Regions from separate parts of the Halomonas sp. LMYGS-3 genome, predicted to be linked through region 2. Evidence: predicted binding sites of a transcription regulator. Region 2 holds the regulator's gene; the other holds the start of a gene.
What was found. Region 2 encodes FNR, which switches genes on or off when oxygen is low (the NO sensors DNR and NnrR bind a similar motif). Its sites were predicted from a motif close to TTGATNTANATCAA; they were not measured.
Positions count from the first base shown of each region.

Region 1: a site for FNR is predicted at 1,220-1,233, ahead of kdgD (5-dehydro-4-deoxyglucarate dehydratase). Genes of this name have one in related genera too.

Region 1 is NZ_JCAKFQ010000010.1:147,466-152,828, forward strand. Features, by position in the region: gene sixA (phosphohistidine phosphatase SixA) at 1-82, shown strand, start outside; gene AC5W54_RS11795 (AEC family transporter) at 125-1,072, opposite strand; gene kdgD (5-dehydro-4-deoxyglucarate dehydratase) at 1,304-2,221, shown strand; gene AC5W54_RS11805 (enolase C-terminal domain-like protein) at 2,356-3,630, shown strand; gene AC5W54_RS11810 (tripartite tricarboxylate transporter substrate binding protein) at 3,664-4,605, shown strand; gene AC5W54_RS11815 (tripartite tricarboxylate transporter TctB family protein) at 4,621-5,133, shown strand; gene AC5W54_RS11820 (tripartite tricarboxylate transporter permease) at 5,145-5,363, shown strand, end outside.
Region 2 is NZ_JCAKFQ010000004.1:212,197-217,559, forward strand. Features, by position in the region: gene AC5W54_RS05825 (heavy metal translocating P-type ATPase) at 1-1,067, shown strand, start outside; gene ccoS (cbb3-type cytochrome oxidase assembly protein CcoS) at 1,064-1,282, shown strand; gene AC5W54_RS05835 (sulfite exporter TauE/SafE family protein) at 1,282-1,980, shown strand; gene hemN (oxygen-independent coproporphyrinogen III oxidase) at 2,076-3,491, shown strand; gene fnr (fumarate/nitrate reduction transcriptional regulator Fnr) at 3,593-4,336, shown strand; gene ttcA (tRNA 2-thiocytidine(32) synthetase TtcA) at 4,559-5,363, opposite strand, start outside.

The DNA.
Region 1 (5,363 bases), on a different contig from region 2:
CCTGGCCGAGCTGGAGGCCGATGTGCTGGCCGCCGGCTGCGCGAGGCTGGTGCGTTTCACTGCACCGGCAGACCTGTCCTGAGGATCGAGATGAGTGTTATAGGCCGGTCGTCTCGATAGGCCGTCAGATCAGCCCAACAGCCTTCAGGCCGAAGGCGCCCAGGGTGATGGTCAGGCTGGCCATCAGGGTGCTCAGGGCGATGATATTGGCGGTGAGGGCCGCATTGCCGCCCATGGCCTTGGCCATCACGAAGGCCGCCGCCGCCGTGGGGCTGGCGAAGAACAGGAAGAGCACCCCCAGCTCGCGGCCCTCGAAGCCCACCAGCCAGGCCGCGCCCGTGGCCAGCGCCGGCAGCGCGACCATCTTCATCAGGCTGGTTTCGAGTGCCAGCCCGCCCGAGGCCTTCACCGAGCGCAGCGACAGCGTCGCCCCCACGCAGATCAGCGCCAGCGGCAGGGTGAGGGAGGCGAAATAGTTGGCGGAGGTCATCAGCCAGCTGGGCAGCTCCACCTCCAGGGCCGCCACCGGCAGCGCCGCCACCACGGCCAGGATCAGCGGATTGCGCGCGATATGGGCGAAGATGCTGCGCCAGTCGGCACCTCGTCCTTCCCGGTAGCTGGCCAGCGCTACCACCGAGAAGGCGTTGTAGGTGATGATCACCACCCCCAGCAGCAGCCCGCCCGTCGAGAGCCCCACCTCGCCATACATCCCCGCCGCCAGGGCCAGGCCGACGATGCCGCAGTTGCCGCGAAAGGCCCCTTGGATGCAGCTGCCGCGCGCGGCTTGCGGCACCCTCAGGATCGCCCAGCCCCAGCTCAGCAGGAAGGTGCCGAGGGTGGCCAGGGCGAAGAAGGCCAGGAGTGACGGGTTGAGTGTCGTGTCGAGGTCGGCGCGAATGATGCTCAGGAAGATCAGCACCGGCATGGTGCCCCGGAACACCAGCTGCGAGGCGGTCGTCACGAAGGCGTGATCGATCCAGGCCAGGCGCCTGAGCAGGTAGCCGAGGAACACCATGGCGAAGACCGGCAGTGTGATGTTCAGGCTGGCGATCAGCAGGGCGCCAAGGCTCATGGTGACTCCATGTCGAGGTGGGCAGGCGCCATGATACCCCTTAGCCGGCGAAGCGTCTCCGCGTAGGCGGCCCGTCGTGCAACTTTGGTCGTAATTTGCCGATTTCTGCTTGCTTGATGCTGCGAGGGTAATTAGGTTGTCGCTTGTATGATGTATGACAACAAATCGGTTGTCGGTCACCCGAAAGGCGGTCGGGGAGCCCCTGGCCCCGGAAAGCATGAGGACGGTTGCGTGAAGTTTTCCAGAGAAGCAGTGGTAAAGGCCATCGGCGATGGCCTGCTGTCGTTTCCTATTACGGACTTCGATCAGGAGGGCCGCTTCGACGCCGAGAGCTATCGCCGGCGGCTGGAGTGGTTCATCAGCCACGACATCTCGGCGGTCTTCGTGGCCGGCGGCACTGGCGAGTTCTTCAACCTGTCGCTCGATGAATTCCGCGAGATCGTGCGCGTCGCCGTGGAGACAGTGGACGGCAAGCTGCCGGTGATCGCCAGCGCCGGGCTGAGCGTCGAGAGCGGCAAGGCCTTCGCCAGGGCGGCCGAGGAGGTCGGTGCCGACGGCATCCTGCTGATGCCGCCCTACCTGACCGAGTGCCCCCAGGATGGCCTGGTCGAGTATGCCCGGCAGATCTGCGACTCGACCGCGGTGAACGTCATCTACTACAACCGCGGCAACGGCATCCTCGATGCCGGGTCGGTCCAGGCGCTGGCGGACCAGTGCCCCAACCTGATCGGCCTGAAGGATGGCAAGGGCGACATCCAGGCGCTCAACAAGATCGTCAAGACCGTGGGCGATCGCCTGGTCTATGTGGGTGGCGTGCCCACCGCCGAGATCTTCGCCGAGGCCTATCTGTCCATCGGCGTCAACACCTACTCCTCGGCCGTGTTCAACTTCGTGCCCGACATGGCCGTGACCTTCTACAAGGAACTGCGCAAGGGCAACCGTGAGGTCGTCAAGCGGATCACCAACGACTTCTTCATTCCCTTCGTGGATCTCAGGGACCGGAAGGCGGGCTATGCCGTCAGCCTGATCAAGGCGGGGGCCGAGATCATCGGCAAGCCTGCTGGGAATGTTAGAGCACCACTGGAAATGCCTAGTGAGGAGGAAGTGGCTAAATTGGAAATGCTCATTGAGAGAATTGTTCATAGTTGATGTTCTTGAGCACTCCTGCTTGTCGTGATCAGGGGTTGTGGGAAATTTTACCGGGTGGATAAATGATGACTTCAGGGGCCTCTACGCCAATCGTTACTGACTATAGGGTGGTGCCTGTTGCAGGTCGTGACAGTATGCTGCTTAATATTGGTGGCGCTCACTCTCCGTACTTTACCAGGAATATTTTGATCCTGAAGGATAGCTCTGGAAACATTGGGGTGGGCGAGGCACCAGGTGGTGAAACCATTCAACGCTCTCTCGAACAAGCAAGAACATTGATAGAGGGGCAGTCTCTAGGGAAGCTTCGCAAGTTGGTGGCATCGCTGAGCCGTAGCGGACAAGGTGCTGATTTCGAAGATTTCGGACAGGGTGCCTGGACGTTTGAGCTTCGCGTGAATGCAGTGGCTGCCCTTGAGGCTGCCTTGCTGGATCTGCTGGGAAAACTTCTTGGAGTACCAGTCGCTGAATTGCTGGCCGACGGGAAACAGCGTGATAGTGTTGAAGTGCTTGGTTACTTGTTCTTTGTTGGTGATAAAGGCACGACCCCGCTTGACTATCGCAGCGGAACGGCCGGGCGGGAGCATGACTGGTATCGGTTACGTGACGAGGAAGCGTTGTCGCCCTCTCGTATAATCGAGCTTGCCCAGGCAGCACAAGATCGTTATGGGTTTCGGGACTTCAAACTCAAAGGTGGAGTACTCTCGGGAGAACAAGAGATCGAAGCTGTAACGAAGCTGTCGAAAGCTTTTCCTGAAGCTCGCACGACCATTGATCCCAATGGCGCCTGGTCTCTAACAGAAGCCATTGACCTGTGCCGTGGACTTGACGGGGTGCTGGCCTATGCCGAGGATCCCTGTGGTGCCGAGCAGGGCTTTTCGGGCCGGGAGATTCTTGCAGAGTTTCGCCATGCGACCGGCTTGCCGGTTGCCACTAATATGGTGGCGACCAACTGGCGCGAAATGGCACATGCGTTAATGCTTCGCTCTGTTGACATTCCTCTGGCAGATCCGCATTTCTGGACGCTTTCAGGTGCTGTGAGAGTCTCTCAGTTATGTGCTGATCACGGCATGAAATGGGGGTCACATTCAAATAATCATTTTGATATCTCCCTGGCAATGTTCGCTCAGGTAGGGGCGTCAGCTGTTGGAGAAGTAACAGCTCTGGATACTCACTGGATTTGGCAGGAAGGTGACTGTCGACTCACGCTGGATCCCCCTGAGATTGTCGATGGGGCGGTGACTGTTACTGATAAGCCAGGTCTGGGGGTTGATATTGATATGAAGGCTGTAGAGGAGGCAAATAGGCTTTATCGCTCACTGCCGAGTAGTGGTCGAGACGATGCAATGGCAATGCAGTATCTGATAGATGGCTGGAAGTTTGATCCCAAGAAGCCAGCGTTGGTTCGCTGATCTTTAAACACAACTCCATACAGGGGAAGCACAATGAAGAAACTTCTTGTTGGTTTGTCCGCGGCAGCCACAATGATGGCTAGTGTCAATGTGCTGGCGGAGTATCCCGAAAAGAACATTGAAATAATTGTTCCGTTTTCGGCTGGAGGCGGGAATGATACGTTCGTTCGCGCGCTACAACCTTTGCTGGAGGAAAAACTGGACACCAACCTTGTTATTAGAAATATTTCAGGTGGTGGTGGGGCTGTTGGCCTGTCGCGAGCAGTGGCGTCAGAGCCAGACGGTTATACTCTGGCAGCTGCCAGCAACGCATTGCTGACTCTGGAAGCAATGGGGAATGTTGCCTTTACTCATCAAGACTTTGACTTCATCGCCAAGATCCTGGAAGAACCCTATGTAGTTGCTGTTGGTAGTGATAGCGAATATGAAAATCTTGACTCGATGGTTAACGCTGCAAGAGATGGGGTGTCAGTACAGGTCGGTGTATCTGGTGTGGGATCATCTGCGCACATTGCTGCAGTCGCATTCGCCGACACCGCTGAAGTGGATTTTAATATAATCCCCTATCCAGGTGGGTCTGAGACAATCTCTGCGGCGATGGGGGGGCATGTTGATGCCGTCGTTCTTGGCGGCGCCGAACTACGCTCAGCGTTACAATCAGGTCGCCTCGTGGCATTAGGAATGTCTTACCAGGAGCGTAGTGAATCCCTGCCGAATGTGCCTACCTTTCAGGAGGAGGGGTATGATCTTTCTTTGACAGTATGGCGAGGCATTGCCGGTTCTCAGGGGCTCCCGGAAGAAGTCAAGGAGAAATGGGTAGAGGCGATTCAGGAAATCATGGATGAAGGCACTTTCGAAGAAACTGCCGCCAATCTGGGATTGGATATAGTCCCCTTGTATGGTGATGAACTGGATGGCTTCATCTCTCAGTCAGCGGAAGTTATGCGGGAAAGTGCTGGCGATCTGGCTCAGTAAAAGGAGGGTTTGCTGATGGCTAGAGATGTTGGTAAGCCAGTATTCGATCTCTTTATCTTGGTTGCTTCGGCGGTTGGGTTCTATCTTGCCACCACTCTGCCAGAAATCAGCATGGCGGGAGGATTGTCTCCCGCCTCTTTCCCAAAGATGATATCGGGGCTGATATTCGTCTGTGCAGTGCCTTGTTTCATTCGAGATACTCTTGAGTGGTTCGGTGCCAAAGAGCAGATGGATGGAGGTCACAAACGCAATGCAGCTCTGTCTAAGGGGTGGGTGAGGTGGCTGCTTGTCGTCGCGCTTGTTATTATTTATGCAATGTCTCTTGAGAAATTGGGTTATATCTTGAGTACAGTTTTTTTCTGCTTGTTCTGTGTATTAGGGCTTGCGGTGTCTAGTGTGGAGCTCTCTAATAAAGGGCTAGTGGATAAGTTGAGGAGGCTGGGGGCTTATATGGCCTTTTCGGTTGTGCTTTCGGTGTCTGTTTATTTTGTTTTTACTCGGATTTTTAATATTCCACTGCCAAGCTGAGGGGGGGTGATATGCTTTCCGGATATATTGAAGGGCTTGGCATGGTGTTCCAGTTCGGGACCTTGCTTGCTATCGCTGGTGGTACCTTATTGGGCATAATTATGGGAGTCCTGCCCGGACTCACGTCAGCGATGGCCATAGCTCTGCTACTGCCTGCAACGTTCGGCATGCCCCCCGTGATGGGGATCGGGATGCTGCTTGGAGCCCTGTGTGGTGCCGGTGCCAGTGGT
Region 2 (5,363 bases):
CGGTGCTGGTGGTGACCTGCCCCTGTGCCCTGGCACTTGCCACTCCCACGGCGTTGACCGCCGGCCACGGCCAGCTGCGGCGGCGTGGTGTGCTGGTGACCCGGGCCGACGCCATCGAGGCGCTCTCCCAGCTCGACCGGGTGATCCTCGACAAGACCGGCACCCTGACCACCGGCCGGATGGCGCTGGTGGAGACCCGACCGCTCGGCGATCTCGACGGTGAACGCGCTCGGGCACTCGCCGCGGCCCTGGAAGCGAGCTCCGAACATCCCATCGCTCGGGCCTTCCGTCCTCACCGCGACGCCACCATGCGCGCGCAGCACCTGGTCAGCCGCACCGGCCAGGGCCTGGAGGGCGAGATCGGGGGCCGCCGTTGGCGCCTGGGCAAACCCGATTTCGCCGCACCCGGACTCTCGCTCACGCCGCCGGGCGAGGACCAGTGGCTGCTGCTCGCCGAAGCGGGCGAGCCTCGCGCCTGGTTCGCCCTGCACGACCATGTGCGTGAGGACGCAGCCGACACCATCGCCGCCCTGCAGGCGCAGGGGCTCGAGGTGGAGCTGCTCTCCGGCGACACCCCGGCGGCCGTGAGCCGGCTGGCCGAGCGCCTCGGCATCACGACCTGGCACGCCTCGGCCAGCCCCGAGGACAAGCTCGCGCGCATCCGCACCCTGCAGGCCGAGGGCGAGAAGGTGGCGATGATCGGCGACGGCATCAACGACGTGCCGGTGCTCGCCGGTGCCGACGTGGCCATCGCCATGAACGGCGCCACCGACCTCGCCCGTACCAGTGCCGACGCCGTCTTGCTCAGCCCGCGGCTGATGCGTATCGTCGAGGCCATCGAGATCAGTCGTGCCACCCGCCGGACCATGCGCCAGAACATGATCTGGTCGGTGTGCTACAACGCCTCGGCCCTGCCCCTGGCGGCCATCGGCATCGTGCCGCCCTGGGTGGCCGCGCTGGGCATGTCGGCCAGTTCCCTGGTGGTGGTGGGCAATGCCCTGCGCCTCAACCGCTTCCGCTCGGCCGCCGCGCCCATCGTCCCGACTCCACGGCTGGTGAACGCATGAGCATTCTCTATCTGCTGATTCCGCTGTCGCTGATCCTGCTCGGCCTGGCCGTCTGGGCCTTCTTCTGGGCGGTGAAGAACGACCAGTTCGAGGACCTGGAAGGCCCCGCCCACCGCATCCTCTTCGACGAGGACGAGAACGACCTCCCCGCCGAGGAGCGTGAGCGTCGGCGGCAACAGACCCGGCGCGACGACGCCGGCGACGACGGGGCCTGATGGATCCCACCGGCCTCGGCCTGCCGCCGCTGATGGCGGCCTTCGTCTTCGGCCTGCTGGGAGGTGCCCACTGTATCGGCATGTGCGGCGGCATCATGAGTGTGCTGACCTTCGCCGTGCCCCCCAGCATGCGTTCAGCGACCCGGCTCACCGGCCTGTTGCTGGGCTACAACCTGGGGCGCATCGCCAGCTACATGGTCGCCGGGGCCCTGGTCGCCGGGCTCGGCACCCTGATCGGGGTGGCCCCCGGCGCCCGACTGGCGCTGCAGGGGCTGGCCGCGGTGATGCTGATCCTGATGGCGCTCTATATCGCCGACTGGTGGAAGGGGCTGCTCAGGGTGGAGGCCGTCGGCAAGCGGCTGTGGTGCCATCTGGAGCCGGTGGGCCGGCGGCTGATGCCGGTGGTGAAGGTTCCCCAGGCCGTGGCGCTGGGGGCGGTCTGGGGCTGGCTGCCCTGTGGCCTGGTCTACTCCATGCTCGCCTGGAGCCTGGCCAGTGCCGCCCCGCACCATGGTGCGGCGCTGATGGGCGCCTTCGGCCTGGGCACCCTGCCGGCCCTGCTGGTCACCGGCCTGGCGGCACGCCAGCTCGGCGCCCTGATCCGCCACCGAGCCACCCGCATGCTGGCCGCGACGTCGATCATCGCCTTCGCCCTGTGGCAGCTCTGGGTGCTGCTGCCCGGTGTCGGCCACGCCTGATCCAGCGGCGATCACGCCCCGGCTTGACCCAGCTCAACACGGCCAAGGGCCGCTCTCGCTACCATCAGGACATGCCCATCATCCGGAGTGCCGTCATGTCCGCTCACGCGAATCGCCAAGGCCCAGGGGGTTCCGCCCGGTTCGTCTGGGACGCGGCTCTGCTGCGCCGCTATGACACCCCCGGGAGACGTTACACTACCTACCCCACGGCGCACTGCTTCGGGGACGACTTCGGGGCCGAGGCGTTCATCGCGGCACTCGAGCGCAGCAACGACGATGGTCGCCCGCTGTCGCTCTACGTGCATGTACCCTTCTGCCGCCTGGCCTGCTTCCACTGTGCCCGCCACAAGATCGCCACCGGTGACACGCGGCTGGCCGAAGCGTACCTTTCGCGGCTCGACCGGGAGATGGTACTCACCTCTCGCCATCTCGACGCGTCGCGGGAAGTCCAGCAGTTGCACTGGGGTGGCGGCACCCCGACCTTTCTTTCGCTCGCCCAGATGAGCGACCTGATCGATCGTCTCGATGCCCGCTTCGGTCTCTCGGGCTCGAGGGAGCGCGACTACGCCATCGACATCGACCCGCGGGAGGCCAGTGTCTTCACCCTGCGCCACCTGCAGGCGCTGGGCTTCAATCGCCTGAGCCTCGGCGTCCTGGACCTGGACCTCAGGGTCCAGCGGGCGATCAACCGGCTCCAGCCCCGAGTGCTCACCGAGTCGTTGATCGACGAGGCCGACCGCCTCGGCTTCCGCTCGCTCAACCTCGACCTGATCGCCGGACTGCCACTGCAGACTCGCGACAGCTTCGCCGAGACCCTGGAGCAGGTGATCGCCATGGCCCCGGCTCGACTGTCGGTCTTCAACTACGTCCACCGGCCCGAGCGCTTCACGTCCCAGCGGCACATCCGCGCCGAGGATCTTCCCGGCCCCGAGGAGACGCTGGCGATGCAGCATACCACCCTCGACATGCTGACCTCGGCCGGCTATGTGCATCTCGGCATGGAGCACTTCGCTCGCCCCGACGACAGCCTGGCCGTTGCCCAGCGTCAGGGCACCCTCGCGCGGGACATCCAGGGCTACTCCAGGCACACGAGATGCGACCTGGTGGGGCTCGGTGTCTCGGCGATCAGTCGTGTCGATGACGTCTACGCCCGGAATCCCGCAGACCTCGTCGCCTACGAGGCGGCGCTGGATGCCGGTCAGCTGGCCACCGCCCGCGGGCTGCGCCTCACCCTCGACGACCGGCTGCGGCGGCACGCCATCGAGCGCCTGATGTGCGACATGGCCCTCGACCTCGAAGCACTGGGCCAGGCCTTCGGGGTCGACGCCGAGGCCTGCCTGGCCGACGCCCTGGCCCGGCTGGAAGCCGCCGAACGCGACGGCCTGGTGAAGCGCCGCGGCCATCGGCTCGTCGTCACGCCGAGCGGCCGGCTGCTGATCCAGCACCTCGCCATGGCCTTCGACGCCTACCTGCCACTACGGCCGGTGTCGAACGACTCCCGCAGCGCGTGAGCGACTACCTCCAATGGCGGGAGGCTACCTCCAAAGGGATGCTTTGCCGGCCTGGGGTAATCCTCCATAATGGTGACTGAGTCATCATCATGGAGGCGAGCATGCCCGATACCGCGATCGGCAGGCGGCATTCCCTGCTGCACGAGACCCGCTGCCAGACCTGCAGCCTCAGCTCGCTCTGCCTGCCGCTGGCGCTCGAGCTCCAGGACATGGACCAGTTCGATGCCATCATCCGCCGCCGCGCGCCCCTGAAGAAGGGCGAGGCACTGTTCCGCCAGGACAGTGCCTTCACCAGCGTCTACGCCGTGCGCTCGGGCAGCCTCAAGCAGGTCACCACCGAGGGCAGCGGCGAGGACCAGCTGACCAACTTCTACCTGCCCAGCGAACTGGTGGGCCTCGATGGCATCGACGAGGAACGCTATCCCGGCACGGTGGTCGCGCTCGAGACCACCACCGTGTGCGAGATTCCCTTCGATCGTCTCGATGCCCTCTCCGAGGAGCTGCCGGAGCTGCGCACCCAGCTCTACCGCAGCATGAGCAAGGAGATGCGCGACGATCGCCGCATGATGCGGCTGTTGTCGCGCAAGACCGCCGACCAACGCCTGGCGACCTTCTTCGCCAGCCTCTCGGATCGTTTCCGCCGCCGCGGCTACTCGCCCTACAGCTTCCGCCTCTCCATGTCCCGGGCCGACATCGGCAACTATCTGGGCCTGGCGGTGGAGACGGTGAGCCGCATCCTCGGTCGCTTCCAGTCCCAGGGGCTGGTGGCCGTCTCCGGCCGCGAGGTCAATATCCTCGACCTGGCGGCGCTGGCCCGGGTCGCCGAAGAGGATGGCGCCCGCTAGCGCCATACCATAAGCAGAAACCCCCGCTGGAATACCACACCCAACGGGGGTTTCTGTTGAACAGCAGGGGCAGGGAGTCGCGGCTTACCCGGCGACAGGCCTGCGCGGAGGCGCTGTGAACCCCTCCCTGGGCGCTACATTTGCCATCCTTGGCAAATGACCTCCGCTTCGGCCTGTCCCCGGCGCCGCTCGCGTGGTTGGAACTGGTCCACCATCTCACACCTACAACTCGTTGAGGATATCGATGCGCTCGGCCTGCCACCGGGCCTGCTTCTCCTCCAGGCCGGCAAAGTCGAACAGCTCCCGATCGGCCAGCTGCGAGGGCGCCACGTTGGTCACCGCCTTGAACATGCTCTCGAGTCGACCGGGATGCTTGGCCTCCCACTCGGCGAGCATCTCCTTGACCACCTGACGCTGCAGGTTGGGCTGGGAGCCGCAGAGGTTGCAGGGAATGATCGGGAAGGCCATCAACCGCGCGAATTCGGCGATATCCGCCTCGCGGCAGTAGGCCAGCGGGCGGATGACGATGTTCCGGCCATCATCGGAGAGCAGCTTGGGCGGCATCGCCTTGAGGCTGCCGCCGAAGAACAGGTTGAGGAACAGCGTCTCGAGGATATCCTCGCGGTGGTGACCCAAGGCGATCTTGGTGGCGCCGATCTCTTCGGCGAAGCCGTAGAGCGAGCCGCGCCGCAGCCGCGAGCAGAGCGCACAGGTGGTCTTGCCCTCGGGGGTCTTCTCCTTGACCACCGAATAGGTGTCGCGCTCGAGGACGTGATACTCGACGCCGGTGCCGTCCAGGTACTCGGGCAGCACATGCTCGGGAAAACCGGGCTGCTTCTGGTCGAGGTTGACCGCCACCAGCGAGAAATTCACCGGGGCGTTGCGCTGCAGGTTACGCAGGATCTCGAGCAGAGTGTAGCTGTCCTTGCCGCCGGACAGGCAGACCATCACCCGGTCGCCCTCGCGGATCATCTCGTAGTCGATGATGGCGTTGCCCACCTGGCGTCGCAGCCGCTTCTGCAGCTTG